4 regions of the Bradyrhizobium sp. CCBAU 45394 genome follow, and region 1 is predicted to be linked to each of the others. Evidence: predicted binding sites of a transcription regulator. Region 1 holds the regulator's gene; each other region holds the start of a gene.

Region 1 (4,528 bases):
CCGCCCGGACTGCGCCTCGGCATGGTGCCGCTGGTCGGCCTCAGCACGGCCAAGACCTTTCCGGGCTTCGAGAGCGAGGACGGCACCGTCAAGGTGCTGATCACCGAGCTGCCGCCGGCGGCCTATGGCGAGGTCGTGAGCGCCTTCAATTCCAATCCGGCCGGCGTCAACGGCGTCAAGCAGGACAAGATCGAGACCCCCGCGGGCCTTGCCTATTTCACCACCGAGAGCGGCAAGGCCGGCGAGACGGCGGTGAAACGCTATTCGATGATCGTGCCGGGCGCCGGCTTCTCCGGCTATGTCGCGGTGCAGATCCCGGAGAACGCGACCAAGATCTACACCGACGAGGCGGTGCGGCAGATGTTTGCGAGCACTGTGACCCGCAAGCAGGTCTCGGCCGAAGAGCAGATCGCGCTGATGCCGTTCAAGATCACCGATCTCGCCGACTTCAAGGACATCCGCACGCTGGCGCCGGGGTCCAGCATCATCCTGGCCGACGGCAACGAGAGCACGGGCTACGAGTCGAAGCCGTTCATGATCCTCGGCCTGATCGGCGCCACCCCGCAAGCCGCCGACGACCGCGCCCGCTTCGCCCAGGAGGCGGCGCTCCAGATCCCCGGCGTGCGCGAATCGCGCGTCACCATGTCCGAGCCGATCCGCATCAACGGCCAGCAGGGCTTCGAGACCCGGATCGACGGCGTCAGCGGCAAGGACAAGACCCCGGTGACCGTGGTGCAGTGGATCCGCTTCTCGAGCGGCGGCGCCTCGCTGCGCATCATCGCCAGCGCCCCGCGCGACCAGTGGCAAGCCGCCTTCACCCGCTTCCGCGCCGTGCGCGACGGCATCCAGCCGAAGGGGTAGCTGCATCCGCAAGCGAGATGCGCTCCCTCCCCCGCGTGCGGGGGAGGGTTGGGGAGAGGGTGTCTCAACAACGAAGACTCCCCCAGAGGAGAGAACCCTCACCCGGCGATACGCGCCGACCTCTCCCGCAAGCGGGAGAGGTGCACCGAGTACGCGGCTGAGCCCACCCTCTCACCAAAACCGGCTGCATTTTCGGGCTTCTGTTCGTGCACAAGCGGAACTAGGCTCCTGCCCAATCGAGTTCATCCTGGAGGGAGGCGAACGATGCTAGATCGGCGGCAAGTCTTGGCGGCGCTTGGGACGAGCGCCCTCGTAGCCCTCGCGCCAACCGCACTTCTTGCGGCCGCATCGATCAAGCCGGACGATGCGTCCGCGCTGCTCGTGATCGACGTGCAGAACTGCTTCCTGCCGGGCGGCAGCCTCGCGGTGAAGGAAGGCGAGCAGGTGGTGCCCGTCATCAACAAGATCTCGAAAGCGTTTTCGAATGTGGTGATGACGCAGGACTGGCACACGCCCGGCCACGTTTCGTTTGCGTCGGTACACTCCGGCAAGAAGCCGTTCGAGACCATCGACCTGCCTTACGGCAAGCAGGTGCTGTGGCCCGACCATTGCGTGCAGGGCACTGACGGCGCTTCGCTGTCGAAGGACCTCGCAATCCCGCACGCCGAGCTCATCATCCGCAAGGGTTTTCACAAGGACGTCGACAGCTACTCGGCCTTCCTCGAAGCCGACGGCAAGACCTCGACCGGCCTCGCCGGCTATTTGAAGGGCCGCAAGATCAAGCGCGTCTTCGTCGCTGGCCTCGCGACAGATTTCTGCGTCGCCTGGACCGCGCTCGACGCGCGCAAGGCGGGCTTCGAAGTCTATGTCGTGGAAGACGCCTGCCGCGGCATCGACACGCAGGGCTCGCTGGCAAAAGCCTGGGCCGACATGGCCAAGGCCGGCGTGAAGCGGATTCAGTCTGCGGATATCGCGGCGAGCGCGTAAGACCAGCCATCAGTCGTTCCGGGGCGGCTCGAAGAGCCGAACCCGGAATCTCGAGATTCCGGGTTCGATGCTTCGCATCGCCCCGGAATGACGTCAGAACTCAGTTCGCCGCGCTGTTCGGCTCGTTGGTGTTGGCGGCGGACGCAGCCTTCGCGCCGCCCTTGGCGACCCCAACGAGGGCCGGACGCAGCACGCGCTCGCCGATGGTGTAGCCGGCCTGCATGACCTGCACGACCGTACCGGCGGGCACCGACGCATCAGGCACTTCGAACATCGCCTGCTGGAAGTTCGGGTCGAACTTCTGACCCTGCGGATCGAACTTCTTCACGCCGTGCTTTTCCAGCGCGTTGAGCAGCGAGCGCTCGGTGAGCTCGACGCCCTCGATCAGCGAGGTCAGGCCGGGATCGGCCGCGGCGCGGGCCTCGGCGGGAACCGCGTCGAGCGCGCGCTGGAGATTGTCGGCGATGTCGAGCACGTCGCGGGCAAAGCCGGTGATGCCGTAGAGACGGGCGTCGGCGACCTCCTTGGTGGTGCGCTTGCGCAGATTTTCCATCTCCGCCAGCGTCCGCAGCATACGGTCGCGCGCCTCGGCGGCTTCCTTCTGCAACAGCTCGACCGAGCCCGGCTCGGGATCGTCGGGCATGATGTAGGGCTTCGACACCACGGGCTCGCCGGTCGGCGCGGTCGTGTCTTCGGGTTGCCGGTCTCGATCGGTCATCGGCTCTCTTTTCGAATTTGTCTCAGGGATTTTTCTGGCCCGGATATCGTGCTTCGGACGCCGAAAATCAAGCGCCCGTGATCGCCTCAGCCGCCGGTCAGCCCCCCAGAAGGCGGCTGACGATCCGGGCGGCGTAGTCCACGGTCGGGATCACACGGGCATAATTCAGCCGTGTCGGCCCGATCACACCCAGAACGCCGACGATGTGGCCGGCGGCATCCCGATACGGCGAGATGATGGTCGAGGAGCCCGACAAGGAAAACAGCTTGTTCTCCGAACCGATGAAAATCCTCACGCCTTCCGCGGTCTCGGCCCGGCCGAGCAGGTCGATGACGCCGCGCTTGGTCTCGAGGTCGTCGAACAAGAGGCGGACCCGCTCCAGATCCTCCAGCGCGTGCAAATCTTCCAGCAGATTGGCGTGGCCGCGGACGATGAGCTGGCGGTCCTCGTTCTCGCCGCCGGACCAGCTGGCGATCCCGGCCGAAATCACCTTCTGCGTCAGCTGATCGAGCTCGGCACGGGCCTCCCCGAGCGCGGTTTCGAGCTCGAGCCGCGCTTCGGCCAGGGTCCGGCCGCGAATCCGCGAATTGAGGAAATTGCCGGCCTCGGTGATCGCCGAGGAGGGAACTCCGGGTGGCAGCGTCAGCACGCGGTTTTCGACCTGGCCGTCCTCGCCGACCAGGATCACCAGCGCTTTTTCCGGTTCCAGCCGGACGAATTCGATGTGTTTCAGCCGCGCGTTGGATTTCGGCGTCAGCACCACCGCGGCGGCGCGGGTCAGGCCCGACAGCCGCGTCAGCGCCTGGTCCAGCGCCGCCTCGACCGACTGCGCCTGACCGACGGAGGTGAGCTGGCTCTGGATCGACTGCCGCTCAGCGTCATTGAGGTCGCCCACCTGCATCAAGGCGTCGACGAAGAAGCGCAGGCCGAGTTCCGTCGGCAGCCGGCCGGCGGACGTATGCGGGGCATAGATCAGGCCAAGCTGTTCCAGATCGGCCATGACGTTGCGAACCGAGGCCGGCGACAGCGGCATCGCGATCAGCCGTGAAATATTGCGTGAGCCCACCGGCTCGCCGGTTGCGAGATAGCTTTCGACAATTTGACGAAAGATGTCGCGGGACCGCTCATTCAGCTGGGCGAGCCCTGCGCGCGGCGCGATCAGATGGATCGGATCGTGATGGGCCACAGACAGCAACTCCTCTCAGATGCTTACAATTTGGCCATCCGGGAGGTCCCTGACAAGCGTGGTTTTGCACTTGCTCGACAAGTTGCTTGGGGACCGAAAAGGCCTTGCCGCTCACCCTCACCCCACCTACAAGCACCGCGAACAGCCTATTCCCGTGAGTTTTGGAGGATTTCCCATGCGGCCAAGCCGCCGTGCGCCCGACGAATTGCGCCCCGTGACGCTGGAGCGCGGCGTGGTCAAATATGCGGAAGGCTCCTGCCTGGTGAAATTCGGCGACACCCATGTGCTGGTCACCGCCACGCTGGAGGACCGCCTGCCGCCGTGGCTGAAGGGCCAGGGCCGCGGCTGGGTCACCGCGGAATACGGCATGCTGCCGCGCGCGACCTCGGAACGCACCCGCCGCGAGGCCTCCGCCGGCAAGCAGAGCGGCCGCACCGTCGAGATCCAGCGCCTGATTGGCCGCTCCCTTCGCACCATCATCAATCTCGAAGCGCTCGGCGAGCGCCAGATCACGGTCGATTGCGACGTGCTCCAGGCCGACGGCGGCACGCGCACGGCCTCGATCACCGGCGCCTGGGTCGCGCTCGCCGATTGCGTCAACTGGATGAAGGCGCGCAACATGGTCAAGGCCAACGTGCTGCGCGACAACGTCGCCGCGATCTCCTGCGGCATCTACAACGGCACGCCCGTGCTCGACCTCGACTATGCCGAGGATTCGGAAGCCCAGACCGACGCCAATTTCGTCATGACCGGCGATGGCCGCATCATCGAGGTGC
Region 2 (4,528 bases), on a different contig from region 1:
ACGCTCTACATTGGCGTGACCAATGATCTCGTGCGCCGTGTCTACGAGCACAAGGAGCAAAGCCGTCCCCGGCGTCACGACGAAGTATGGCATCGACAAGCTCGTTTTGTTCGAGATCTACGACGACCCCGCGAGCGCCATCGCACGCGAGAAGGAGCTCAAGAAGTGGGCGTCGGGATTGGAAGACGCGCTTGATCGAGGAGCAGAACCCGAATTGGGATGATCTCTATCCTGGGATAGCCAACTCAGGTTCGTGGTTATGGATTCCGGGCTCGCGCTTCGCGCGCCCCGGAATGACGAGGTGGGGAGAGTTGCGCCACAAACAAAAACCCCGGCATCGCTGCCGGGGCTTCGTATTTGTAGAGCGAGATCCCGGATCTGTGGTGCACCGCTTTGCGCTGCACCGCGTCAGGGACGACTTCGTCGCTTAGAAGTCCATGCCGCCCATGCCGCCGCCCGGAGGCATCGCGGGGCCGGCGCCGCCCTTCTTGGGCAGCTCGGCGACCATCGCTTCCGTGGTGATCAGCAGGGCCGCAACCGAGGCTGCGTTCTGGATCGCGGTGCGGACCACCTTGGTCGGGTCGATGATGCCCTTGGTGACCAGGTTGACGTACTCGCCGGTCTGGGAGTCGAAGCCGTAAGCGTACGTCTTGTTCTCCAGGATCTTGCCGACGATCACCGAGCCGTCTTCACCGGCGTTGATCGCGATCTGGCGAGCGGGAGCCGACAGCGCCTTGCGCACGATCTCGACGCCGGTCTTCTGGTCGTCGTTCTTGGTGCGCAAGCCCTTGAGCTGCTCGGAAGCACGGAGCAGAGCGACGCCGCCGCCCGGGACGATGCCTTCTTCCACAGCCGCGCGGGTCGCGTGCATCGCGTCATCAACGCGATCCTTGCGCTCCTTCACCTCGACCTCGGTCGCGCCGCCGACGCGGATCACCGCGACGCCGCCAGCGAGCTTGGCGAGACGCTCCTGGAGCTTCTCACGGTCGTAATCCGAGGTGGTTTCCTCGATCTGCGCCTTGATCTGGGACACGCGCGCCTCGATGTCGGCCTTCTTGCCGGCGCCGTTGACGATCGTGGTGTTCTCCTTGTCGATCATCACCTTCTTGGCGCGACCGAGCATGTTGAGCGTGACGTTCTCGAGCTTGATGCCGAGATCTTCCGAGATCGCCTGGCCGCCGGTCAGGATCGCGATGTCCTGCAGCATGGCCTTGCGGCGATCGCCGAAGCCCGGAGCCTTGACGGCCGCGACCTTCAGACCACCGCGCAGACGGTTCACGACCAGGGTCGCGAGGGCTTCACCCTCGACGTCCTCGGCGACGATGACCAGCGGCTTGCCGGTCTGCACCACGGCCTCGAGCAGCGGCAGCAGCTCGTTCAGCGAGGAGAGCTTCTTCTCGTTGATGAGGATGTAGGCGTCGTCCATCTCAACGCGCATCTTGTCGGCGTTGGTGACGAAGTAGGGCGAGATGTAGCCGCGGTCGAACTGCATACCCTCGACGACGTCGAGCTCGGTCTCGAGCGACTTGGCTTCCTCGACGGTGATGACACCCTCGTTGCCGACCTTCTTCATGGCGTCGGCCAGGAACTTGCCGATCTCCGCGTCGCCGTTGGCCGAGATGGTGCCGACCTGGGCGATCTCGTCGTTCGAGGTGACCTTCTTGGAGTTTTTGACGAGGTCCGCAACGACGGCTTCGACCGCGAGGTCGATACCGCGCTTGAGGTCCATCGGGTTCATGCCGGCGGCAACCGACTTGGCGCCTTCGCGCACGATCGCCTGGGCGAGCACGGTCGCGGTGGTGGTGCCGTCGCCGGCCGCATCAGCGGACTTGGAGGCGACTTCGCGCACCATCTGCGCGCCCATGTTCTCGAACTTGTCCTCGAGCTCGATCTCCTTGGCGACGGTGACGCCGTCCTTGGTGATGCGGGGAGCGCCGAACGACTTGTCGAGCACGACGTTGCGGCCCTTCGGACCGAGCGTGACCTTCACCGCGTTGGCGAGAATGTCGACGCCGCGCAGCATCTTGTCGCGCGCATCAACCGAGAATTTGACTTCTTTAGCTGCCATCTGGATTTTTCCTTGAGGTTGGCTGGGGGCGAGAGGGGGCTCTTAGGCCGCCTTCTTCTTGGAAGCGGGGACGTCGAGGACGCCCATGATGTCGCTTTCCTTCATGATCAAGAGATCGACGCTGTCGATCTTGACCTCGGTGCCGGACCACTTGCCGAACAGCACGCGGTCGCCGACCTTCAGGTCGATCGGGATCAGCTTGCCGGCTTCGTCGCGGCCACCGGGGCCGACGGCGACGACTTCGCCCTGGGAGGGCTTTTCCTTGGCAGTGTCGGGAATGATGATGCCGCCAGCGGTCTTCTCTTCTGCGTCGATGCGCTTGACCACGACGCGGTCGTGAAGCGGACGGAATTTCATGCAGTCCTCCTAAGCAATTGCTCGGGTTGATGATTTCAGATTGTTAGCAGTCTGTGCCCGCGAGTGCTAGCACGGGTGAGGCTGAAATAGGACAGGAATTTTGCGGGGGCAAGGGCTTCTAGCAGAAAAATAAGCACTCGGAAGGCCCGGCTGCCAGAATCTCTTTCCCATCGTTAACCGTCCGCCGGACCGTATTAGCACGGAGCCGTCTCTGCTGCTAACGCATTGAATTTCAACAGCTTGTTAAACTTTTGGGCTTGAGATGGGTTGTCAGTTTGCGTCACATTTCTCTCATGTGAGCGCATCTCCACCGGGTGGCTCGTAAGCAGCGTACCGGATCAAGCCACCCCCTGAATGCGCTCCTGCAAAGGAGGTTGGCATGGTCTCGCGGGTTGGGGTTGTTTCCGACGACTTCCGGAAACAGGTGCTGGGTTACGGGCTGACGACGGCTGAAATTCTCTATCGGATGCCGGATCATCCTTCGCTGCTTCAGACCTATGTCTGGCAGAACTACGATCTCTTCCCGAAATTCCCGGCGCTGACCGATTTCCTGGCGTTCTGGCAGCAAAAGCTCGACGGTCCCCTCTATTCGGTCACCGTCGCGCATTCCAAGCTGATCAAGCCGGCCGAGCTACGTGCGGTGGACGGCGTGTTCAGGCTGCATTGACGCAGCGATCAGGCGTCGCTGCTGCAATAGCGCTTCCACATCGCGCGATAGGCCTCGTCCGCCGCTTGCGCGTAGGCGACCGGGTTGCAGGCGGGCGCAGCCCTGACCTGTCCGGGCAACTCGCGGCGCAATTTGTCGAGGTCGTCGATCTCAGTCGCGCGGCTCACCGCGATGTCGACATATGCCTCCTCGCTGTCCGTAACCCAGTCCGGCAGGCCAAGCGCGGTGAGGATGGAGCCGGCGGCACGGCTGGGCAGACTGTTCCCGAGCTTCGCCACCACGGGCACGCCCATCTGCAAGGCTTCCAACGTGCTGACGCCGCCATTCTGCGGGAACGGGTCGAGGGCAATATCGACGCGATTGAACGATGCCAGATGATCGACTCGCAAGGTGGTTCCGAGCAGATCGACGCGTTCGGCCGGCACTCCGCAAGTTGCAAGCCTCGCCAGCAGATTGTCGCGGACCAGTTGATCGTCCAGCGCAACATCCTTGATCAGCAGTCGTGACCCCGGCACCCGCTCGAGAATCCGGGACCAGGCCTGCGCGGCCTGGTCCGAAATCTTGCTGATGCGGTTGAAGACACCGAATGTGACGAAGCCGTTCGAGATCGCCGGCGTTGAGGCCCGCGCAAGCTCGATCGGCAGCGGCTCCAGCGTCACAAAGCACGGCAGGTCGACAACGGTTTCCGCAAACAGATGCCGGACCGCGGCAGGAATCGCGACCGGGTCGGAGAACAGATAATCGATCGTCGGCAGCCCGGTGCCGGTGCCGTGACCCCAGCCATGGGCCTGGATCGGCGCCGGCTTGCGCGCAAACACGCCGAGGCGGTTTCCTTTGGTGTGGCCGGATAGATCGATCAGGATATCGACGCCATCGGCGCGGATCTCGGCGGCGAGGCGATCGTCGCTCCATTGCGAGGCGTCGCGCCAGCGATCGGCGATCTTTTGAAATTCGTCGGTCGCCGCATCCACTTTCGACGAACAAGAGTAGCACACGATCTCGAATTGTGCCCGGTCACGGTATTGCAGGACCGGCTTGAATATGAACGCGGCCGAATGCGCGTTGAAATCCGACGAGACATAGCCGAGCACCAGGGGGCGATCCGGATCGCGGCTGTTGTCGTGCGGTCTCGCCGCTTCTGAGGCGAACTTCGCGCCGATCCGCTCCCACCAGACTTGCCGCGCTCGCTGATGCTGCTCGACGCTGGCATCCGCCGCGAAATCGAGCGTGAAAATCTTGTTGGAGATCGCGCTCGGGAAGTCAGGCTCGATTTCAAGGGCTCTGTCGTAACTGGCCAGGGCTTCGTCGACCCGCCCAAGTGCGGCAAGACAAATGCCCCGTACCAGGTGAGCTTGAACAGCATCGGGATCGACAGCGATCGCTTTCTCGCTATCGTGCAGCGCTTCGGCCATGTGCTGGACCTGGAGCCAGACACT
Region 3 (4,528 bases), on a different contig from region 1:
ACCTAAATGCGAAAATACCCCGTGGCCTTCAACCCTAAAGGGCTGCCGGGGCGCGCCGCTTGGCAATCGCCAGATATGAAACATCGTTAGTTTGAGACGGACCCGTTGAGGCAGTCTGTCCAAGAGCGAACTTACGGCGACGTGGTTGGGAAAAGATGGCGGATCGGGGCCGGTCGCACCGGTTCACAGAGCTGAGAAGCTGCCCGTGCACGATCGCCGCGATTGGACTCTTCGCGAGGCGCGTCGTCCTGGTATGATTGGCAATCTCTTTATTTTGGGCGGCGAGCGTCGGTCGCTGTTTTCGGGATTGGAGGCTCCTCAGGATGATTCCGGGCGGTTTCCCCCTCGAACTCGTCGGCGGCGCAGGCTTCGACGCGCTCGCGCAATACGGTGCGCAAGTGTTGGACCGCGGCTGACCGCTAGGAAATCAGCAAAGGCTCGGCGTCGCTGCCGAGCCTTATTGTTGAGCTCTGAATGTCGGATTTAGAAGTCCATACCCCCCATGCCACCCATGCCGCCGCCGCCCGGAGGCATGCCGCCCGCACCGGTGTTCTTCTTCGGCACTTCCGCCACCATAGCTTCGGTGGTGATCAGGAGCGCTGCGACGGACGCCGCGTTCTGGATCGCCACTCGAACCACCTTAGTCGGATCGATGATACCCTTGGAGACCAGGTTGCCGTATTCGCCGGTCTGCGAGTCGTAGCCGTACGAGTACTGATCCTTTTCGAGGATCTTGCCGACGATGACCGAGCCGTCCTCGCCCGCGTTGATTGCGATCTGGCGGGCCGGGTAGGACAACGCCTTGCGCACGATCTCGACCCCGGTCTTCTGGTCGTCATTTTTGGTGCGAATGCCCTTGAGGTGCTCGGAGGCACGCAGTAGCGCAACGCCGCCGCCTGGCAGGATGCCTTCTTCAACCGCCGCGCGGGTCGCATGCATCGCATCGTCGACGCGATCCTTGCGCTCCTTCACCTCGACCTCAGTCGCGCCGCCGACGCGGATCACCGCGACGCCGCCCGCGAGCTTGGCAAGACGCTCCTGCAGCTTCTCACGGTCGTAGTCCGAGGTGGTCTCCTCGATCTGCGCCTTGATTTGCGCCACGCGCGCTTCGATGTCGGCCTTCTTGCCGGCGCCGTTGACGATCGTGGTGTTCTCCTTGTCGATCATCACCTTCTTGGCGCGACCGAGCATATTGAGCGTGACGTTCTCGAGCTTGATGCCGAGGTCTTCCGAGATCGCCTGGCCGCCGGTTAGGATCGCGATGTCCTGGAGCATGGCCTTGCGGCGATCGCCGAAGCCCGGAGCCTTGACGGCCGCGACCTTCAGGCCGCCGCGGAGACGGTTGACGACGAGGGTGGCGAGCGCTTCGCCTTCGACGTCTTCGGCGATAATCACAAGCGGCTTGCCGCTCTGCACCACGGCTTCCAACAAGGGAAGTAGTTCATTCAACTGAGATAGCTTTTTCTCATTAATCAGGACGTAGGCATCATCCATTTCAACGCGCATCTTATCGGCGTTGGTGACGAAGTAGGGCGAGATATAGCCGCGGTCGAACTGCATGCCCTCGACAACTTCGAGTTCGGTCTCGAGCGACTTGGCTTCCTCAACGGTGATGACACCCTCGTTGCCGACCTTCTTCATGGCGTCGGAGATGAACTTGCCGATCTCCGCATCGCCATTGGCTGAAATCGTGCCGACCTGGGCGATTTCCTCGTTCGAGGTGACCTTCTTGGAGTTTTTGACGAGGTCGGCGACCACGGCTTCCACAGCCATGTCGATACCGCGCTTCAGATCCATCGGGTTCATGCCGGCGGCAACCGACTTGGCGCCTTCACGGACGATCGCAGCGGCGAGCACGGTCGCGGTGGTGGTGCCGTCGCCAGCCGCGTCTGCGGACTTGGAGGCGACTTCGCGCACCATCTGGGCGCCCATGTTCTCGAACTTGTCCTCGAGCTCGATCTCCTTGGCGACGGTGACGCCATCCTTGGTAATACGGGGAGCGCCGAACGACTTGTCGAGGACGACGTTGCGGCCCTTCGGTCCGAGCGTCACTTTTACCGCATTGTGGAGGATGTCGACACCGCGCAGCATGCGGTCGCGGGCATCGACTCCGAATTTGACTTCTTTTGCTGACATAGTGGGTTTCCCTGAGTTTTTGACTTGGTTTCACCCTTGATGAGGCGCTCGACAGGCGCTTGAGCGGTGGACTAGGCGGCCTTCTTCTTGGAAGACACGTCGGTGAGAACGCCCATGATGTCGCTCTGCTTCATGATCAACAGCTCCTGGGTGTCGATCTTGACTTCGGTGCCGGACCACTTGCCGAACAATACGCGGTCACCGACCCGGACGTCGATCGGGATCAGCTTGCCGGCTTCGTCACGACCGCCGGGGCCAACGGCGATGACTTCACCTTGGGAGGGTTTCTCCTTGACCGTGTCGGGAATGATGATGCCGCCAGCGGTCTTCTCTTCCGCGTCGATGCGCTTGACCACGACCCGGTCGTGAAGCGGACGGAATTTCATGCTCTCCTCCTATCTTCTAGTCGCTTTTTGAAATAGCAGTCGAAGCTAGCGAGTGCTGACCGCTCCGAAAATAAGCCGGCTTGGTCGGCAAACAAGACAAAGCCGCGAAGGATTTCGAAAATCCGTCGTCCTCACCGGTCCGCGGAGGGCCCATTCAGAGCCACCTAAAGGAGCCCCTGGAATCAAGTCTGGGCTGGTCGGAGGAAGCCGCTGAGGAAACTTTAGGCGGGCTTGTACCGTCTGCCCAGGTTGTTGTTTGGCTTTGCCATCCAAATGGCTAGCCGGGCAGGGTTGCGCGCGTCTGGATTAGCCTGTTCGGGTACAATGATGCCGCGTCCAACGGCAGTCTAGACCCGCGGCGGTACGCGGAGAGGCCGGCAAATCTTGTCCCTCTCGCCTACCCAGAGCACCTGGGATGCAGCGGAAAAGGAACTTTCTTTCTAGATTCTCTCCCTTCGCCAGTCCTGCTGCCAAACCCTGCTTGACTCTTCCAGCAAGGCCACGACGTACCTTATGAGCGTTGTCCTCGCGAGCGCCCTGCCTCTGCGTTCGTCACATAAGACGATCGATGATCCCAAGGAAGCGGTCGCAAGACGCCGCGAGACGCTTGTCAGGAGCTGTCGCGATGCCTAGCAGCAAACCGGATCGTGCGGAAGCTGCCTCCGCATACCAGGGCTATAGTGGAGCAGGCGCCAATCCGAACGACAGCATTTCCCTGGCGATGGAGAGGTCTGGTGTCCCGTCCGGCAATTGCATTAGCACCGCCAATCCAGCGATCGTTATGTCCTTGGCGCGTGGGCGAAGGGTCTTTAGCAACGCGTCGCCTCGCGCTGCATAGACACGCTTCGTACGTCGAAGATGCCGCATATAGTGGCCGTCACGCATGAATTTCGCAGTCGCGAGTTGCACAGACGGCCCAGGCGCCGGCGCGAGACACGCCGCGACCTCGGCGAACTGAGACGTCAGCGACGGAGAAGCGACCAGAAAGCCCAGCCGCAGGGTGGGGGTCAGAGTCTTGCTGAAAGATCCGATGTGAATGACGCGCCCGGCGCGATCGAGCGAGGCAAGTGCCGGTGTGGCCCGACCCTTCAGTTGAAGCTCGCTCAGATAGTCATCCTCGATCACCCACGCCCCTTTCTGAGCGGCCCAGTCGAGAAGGCGCAAGCGCCTCTCCAGCGACAACGTGCACCCGAGCGGCGCCTGCTGCCCTGGAGTTACAACAACCAGCGCCGCATCGGGCTCATGGTTCAGGCCATAACTGACATCAATGCCGTCCGCATCAACCGGGATTGGGGCGAGCGACAATCCTGCGAGCTCCAGGCCATGCCGGGTGATTGGGAAGCCTGGATCCTCCATCCAGACTCTTCTCCGTTCGAGGCCGAGCACACGGAGCGCCAGTCCCAAGCCGCTGCAGTAGCCGCCGGTGATGATGATCTGAGAAGCTGTACACTCGATACCGCGCGCGATAGCAAGATACGCCGCGATCTCCCGCCGTAGTTCCAGCTCACCACGAGCGTCCGGATATATCGCCGGCCCACTCATTTCCACGCGAATAGCGGACGAACGAATCCGGGCGACGAGCTTGGCGGGGAAAGTTTCATGCGCGGGCACGCCCATCTGGAAAATCGCCGGCCCCGCAGTGAGCTCCCGATACATCTCCATGAACGAGCCGGGATCGGCTGTTTCTTCCTGTCGAGCAGCAATGGAAGGACGATCCGCGACATGCGTTCCGGCCGCGCGGGAAGCGACGATGAGTTGAGCAGCGGACAGCTTTTCGTACGCCGATCGCACCGTGCCTCGAGCGACACCGAGTTGGGCTGCCAGGTCCTGCCAGGAGGGCAGACGCGCTCCCGGAGCGAGCACGCCGTTCTCGATGGCGGCCCTGATGCCTTTGCGGATCTGTTCGGCCAGGGGCGTCTTAGCAGATCGATCAAGCTCCAACCGCAGCGGCTTGGTCATGCCCCCTTGGTACACGATTTTTGTGCGTTCTTGGTGCTTTTTTCCGG
Region 4 (4,528 bases), on a different contig from region 1:
TTCTCGCTGAGATCGGAATTGTCGGGCGAGGTGACCTCGGTTACGGCCTGGCCGATTCCAATCTGGCCGCGGAATTCGAAAGTGTCTCCGGTCGGCTTGCGCAGCAGCTTGACGGTGACGGGCGCCTTCGCGCCGAGGCTCTGCGTCGTGCCGGTCAGCGTCTGGCCGGCGACCTGGAGATTGACGACGAAGCGATCCTTGCGGTCGGAATTTTTCGCGACCGGATAACAGACGTCGAGCACGGCGGCCGTGACCGTCTTGCCCTGGCGCGTCTCCTTCAGGATCACGTCGGCATTGCCGTCCATCAGCCCGTCGATCGAGGTGAAATAGCGCGTCTCGGGGCCGCCCGGCACCGTCGCCTTTGGCGACAGCTTCATCTGGGCGGATGCGACCTCCGGCGAAACAGCAAGCAGAGCCGCCACAAGGGCCGTGGAGCAAACCAGAAGCGCGCGCATCGATAAAATCCTCGAGCAAGGGAGCATGATCCGGAAAAGTGTGACCGAAAAGATCATGCTCAAACAACAACCTAAAGCGTGATGACGACTCGTTCCGACCTCATCGCGCTTTAGAATCGGCGCCACCGTAATGGGTTTTGGCCGTCGGTTGAATCGGAAAGCGTGAGCCATGGTCGGCAAAAAAGAAGGCCGCCCGGAGGCGGCCTTCGCAACATTGTCGGGGAACGGTGGGCTCAGAAGCCGCCCATGCCGCCGCCGGCTGGCATCGCGGGCGGAGCGTCCTTCTTCGGCGCCTCGGCGACCATGGCTTCGGTGGTCACCAGCAGGCCGGCCACGGAGGAGGCGTCCTGGAGCGCGGTGCGCACCACCTTGGCGGGGTCGATGATGCCCTTCTCGACCATGTCGACATAGTCCTCGTTCTGGGCGTCGAAGCCGAAGGTCTCGGACTTGTTCTCCAGGATCTTGCCGACGACGATCGAGCCTTCCACGCCCGCGTTCTCGGAGATCTGGCGGATCGGGGCTTCCAGCGCCTTCAGCACGATGTTGATGCCGGCCTGGACGTCGTCATTGGCGTTGGTGAGACGGCCCACCGCCTTCTTGGCGCGGAGCAGCGCGACGCCGCCGCCGGGGACGATGCCTTCCTGCACCGCGGCACGGGTGGCGTTGAGGGCGTCCTCGACGCGGTCCTTCTTCTCCTTGACCTCGATCTCGGTCGCGCCGCCGACGCGGATCACCGCGACGCCGCCGGCGAGCTTGGCGAGGCGCTCCTGGAGCTTCTCGCGGTCGTAGTCCGAGGTGGTCTCCTCGATTTGCGCCTTGATCTGGCCGACGCGGGCCTCGATGTCGGGCTTCTTGCCGGCACCGTTGACGATCGTGGTGTTCTCCTTGTCGATCACCACCTTCTTGGCGCGGCCGAGCATCTTCACCGTGACGTTCTCGAGCTTGATGCCGAGCTCTTCGGAGATGAGCTGGCCGCCGGTGAGGATCGCGAGATCCTCGAGCATGGCCTTGCGGCGGTCACCGAAGCCCGGCGCCTTGACGGCGGCGACCTTGAGGCCGCCGCGCAGGCGGTTGACGACCAGGGTGGCCAGCGCCTCGCCCTCGACGTCCTCGGCGATGATCACGAGCGGCTTGCCGGACTGCACCACGGCTTCGAGCACCGGCAGCATGGCCTGGAGGCCCGAGAGCTTCTTCTCGTGCAGGAGGATGTAGGCGTCCTCGAGCTCGGCGGTCATCTTCTCGGCGTTGGTGACGAAGTAGGGGCTGAGATAGCCGCGGTCGAACTTCATGCCCTCGACGATGTCGACCTCGGTGTCGAGCGACTTGTTCTCCTCGACGGTGATGACGCCCTCGTTACCGACCTTCTGCATCGCCTGCGCGATCATCTTGCCGATGGCGGCATCGCCGTTGGCCGAGATGGTGCCGACCTGGGCGACCTCGGAGGAGGAAGCGACCGGCTTGGCGCGCTTCTCGATGTCCTTGATGACGGCCGCAACTGCGATGTCGATGCCGCGCTTGAGGTCCATCGGGTTCATGCCGGCGGCAACCGCCTTGGCGCCTTCGCGCACGATGGCCTGGGCCAGCACGGTCGCGGTGGTGGTGCCGTCGCCGGCGAGGTCGTTGGTCTTGGAAGCGACCTCACGCACCATCTGGGCGCCCATGTTCTCGAACTTGTCCTCGAGCTCGATCTCCTTGGCGACGGTGACGCCGTCCTTGGTGATGCGAGGCGCGCCGAAGCTCTTTTCGATGACGACGTTGCGGCCCTTCGGGCCGAGCGTCACCTTGACGGCGTTGGCGAGAATGTCGACGCCGCGCAGCATGCGTTCGCGCGCGTCTCCGGAAAACTTGACGTCTTTGGCAGCCATTTCTGCAATCCCTCGTGTTTCGTGCTGTGTCTTGTTTCGTGCTGCGTCTTGCCGCTTTGCCGGCCGCATCGATTCCGTGATCCGCAGGTCGAACCCGGCGGAAGGATGGATGCCCGGATCATGCGATCCGGGCATGACATTCAGCGGCCGTTCAGGCTGATGGCCTTAGGCCATCACGCCCATGATGTCCGACTCCTTCATGATCAGGAGCTCTTCGTTGTCGATCTTGACCTCGGTGCCCGACCACTTGCCGAACAGCACGCGGTCTCCGACCTTGAGGTCGATCGGGATCAGCTTGCCGGTCTCGTCACGGCCGCCGGGGCCGACGGCGACGACCTCGCCCTGGGAGGGCTTTTCCTTGGCGGTGTCCGGAATGATGATGCCGCCCTTGGTCTTTTCCTCGGCGTCGATACGTTTGACCACGACACGGTCATGCAGCGGACGAAATTTGGATTTAGCCATGACGTTTCCCTTTGGAGGCTCGCTTCGGAAGTAGTGGAAGTGGGTGGGGCGGCGCTTCCGTCCACCCTCGTCCCGAGGATCGAACGGCGCGCTTAGCAATCGGGCTTTCCGAGTGCTAATAGTGCGCCCGGAAATATGGCTTGGCCGCGATCCTGTCAAGCAAAGGTGGTTAAGCGATTGGTGAGGCGGATATAGGATGGTGGCATTGGAAACGTGTTCGGGGCGCCGGCGTATCAAACGACGTCATTGCTCCGGTGGCGGTTTTGCGCTTGGCTGCAGGAGGGGTGCGGCCATGGTCTTGTTCGGGGGAATGCCATGATCAGTTCAGCTCGCGCGCGCAAGGTTGCCAATCTGGCAGCCGCATCTGGCCTGGCGTTGCTGCTTGGCGCCTGCGGCGGCGGCATGAGCCTGCCGTCCTTCTCGTCTTCGTCCCCGCCGCCCGAGGCAGAGCCCGGTACCGGCCCGGAAATGCCGGCGAGCATCCGCGCCGACGAGATCGTCGGCCGCTGGGGTCTCGCCTCGTTCCAGAACCCGGCCGACCGCGCCCGCACCGAGGCCGCCGCGCGGTCCCAGTGCAAGAATCCTTACGTGATCGGCGCCGGCACCTCCGGCGGCGTGGTCATGCATCTGGCCGACCAGGCGACACCGCAGGAATTGCGGCTGAAGGGCTCGCCCAGCGGCAAGAACTATATCGGGCCGGCCGGTCCGACCCCCGGCGAGCAGGACCGCGAGATCGTGTCCTTCGACGGTCGCGTCCTGATCACCCGCTTCATCGACAAGGACGCCGCCACCCGCTACGGCAACATGGTCTACGTCCGCTGCGCCCCGAGGGCGTGATGTTCTTCCCGTCATTCCGGGGCGATGCGAAAGTATCGAACTATGGTGCGCAATTGCGCACCTGAGAATCTCGAGATTCCGGGTTCGGTCCTGCGGGCCGCCCCGGAATGACAGCGTGAGATAAATCCCAAAAACAAAAACGCCGGCTCGCGCCGGCGTTTTGCTTCTTCTCTATGCCGCGTCCGTTCAGTCGAACAGCGCGTCGATGTCGTCCTGCGAGGCGTGGCCGACGTCGCCGGCGAGCTTCGGACCGTTGAGGAGTTTTTCGTCCTCGCTGCGGGTGTCGGCCGGCGCCGGCACATGGGCCTTGATCGCGTCGACGCCGCCCCAGATCTCCATCATCGCGTTGATGTGCTGCTCGATGAACTTCATCGTGGTCATGACCTTGCTGATGCGCTGGCCGGTCAGGTCCTGGAAGTTGCAGGCCTCGAAGATCGAGATGACGCGTTCCTGGATGTCGTCGGCGAGCCGCTTCTGCTGGTCGGCCGATTGCACCTTGGACATCGCGCTGGCCGCCTGGTCGATCGACTCGGCGGCTTCCAGGATCTGCTGGGTCGCCTGTTCGGTGCCGCCGACGACCGCGCCGAGTTCGCCATTGACCTTGGCCATCTCGCCGCCGTCGAAGCTCTTGCCGTGCAGCGTCGCGATTTCGCGCTTGGTGCGGTCGATGGCGTCGTGGATGAGGTCGAGCTCGACCTTCAGCTTCTCGCACTGCTCGATCTGCGCCCGGTAGGTGTCGAGCATGGTGCGCGTCTCGGCAAGCTCATGGGCCGTGGAAGCGTCGATCGCCGCCATCGCCGCGCTGGCGGACAGCGGGGCAGCGGTGCCCTTCGCCATCTGTGCGCGGATCGCGCGCAGCTCCGCCATGATCTCGCTATGCATCGGCGCAGCCTCCTCAATCATTTCGGG

What was found. Region 1 encodes HrcA, which represses chaperone genes, less so after heat shock. Its sites were predicted from a motif close to GTTAGCACTCNCNNNNNGNGAGTGCTAAC; they were not measured.
Region 2: WN73_RS05175 (co-chaperone GroES) is a predicted target of HrcA. The motif match lies at 2,468-2,496, and genes of this name have one in related genera.
Region 3: WN73_RS16705 (co-chaperone GroES) is a predicted target of HrcA. The motif match lies at 2,554-2,582, and genes of this name have one in related genera.
Region 4: WN73_RS24860 (co-chaperone GroES) is a predicted target of HrcA. The motif match lies at 2,874-2,902, and genes of this name have one in related genera.

The regions. Positions count from the first base shown of each region.
Region 1 covers NZ_LBIX01000171.1:187,802-192,329, forward strand. The annotation lists gene WN73_RS28840 (hypothetical protein) at 1-861, shown strand, start outside; gene pncA (bifunctional nicotinamidase/pyrazinamidase) at 1,126-1,848, shown strand; gene grpE (nucleotide exchange factor GrpE) at 1,949-2,566, opposite strand; gene hrcA (heat-inducible transcriptional repressor HrcA) at 2,664-3,752, opposite strand; gene rph (ribonuclease PH) at 3,928-4,528, shown strand, end outside.
Region 2 covers NZ_LBIX01000008.1:194,758-199,285, reverse strand. The annotation lists partial or broken gene WN73_RS05185 (GIY-YIG nuclease family protein) at 1-245, shown strand, start outside; gene groL (chaperonin GroEL) at 428-2,068, opposite strand; gene WN73_RS05175 (co-chaperone GroES) at 2,111-2,425, opposite strand; gene WN73_RS05170 (usg protein) at 2,805-3,092, shown strand; gene WN73_RS05165 (O-linked N-acetylglucosamine transferase, SPINDLY family protein) at 3,101-4,528, opposite strand, start outside.
Region 3 covers NZ_LBIX01000154.1:14,803-19,330, forward strand. The annotation lists gene groL (chaperonin GroEL) at 484-2,136, opposite strand; gene WN73_RS16705 (co-chaperone GroES) at 2,208-2,522, opposite strand; partial or broken gene pdxR (MocR-like pyridoxine biosynthesis transcription factor PdxR) at 3,075-4,481, opposite strand.
Region 4 covers NZ_LBIX01000167.1:161,707-166,234, reverse strand. The annotation lists gene WN73_RS24870 (hypothetical protein) at 1-455, opposite strand, end outside; gene groL (chaperonin GroEL) at 689-2,320, opposite strand; gene WN73_RS24860 (co-chaperone GroES) at 2,486-2,782, opposite strand; gene WN73_RS24855 (hypothetical protein) at 3,098-3,619, shown strand; gene WN73_RS24850 (protein phosphatase CheZ) at 3,806-4,528, opposite strand, start outside.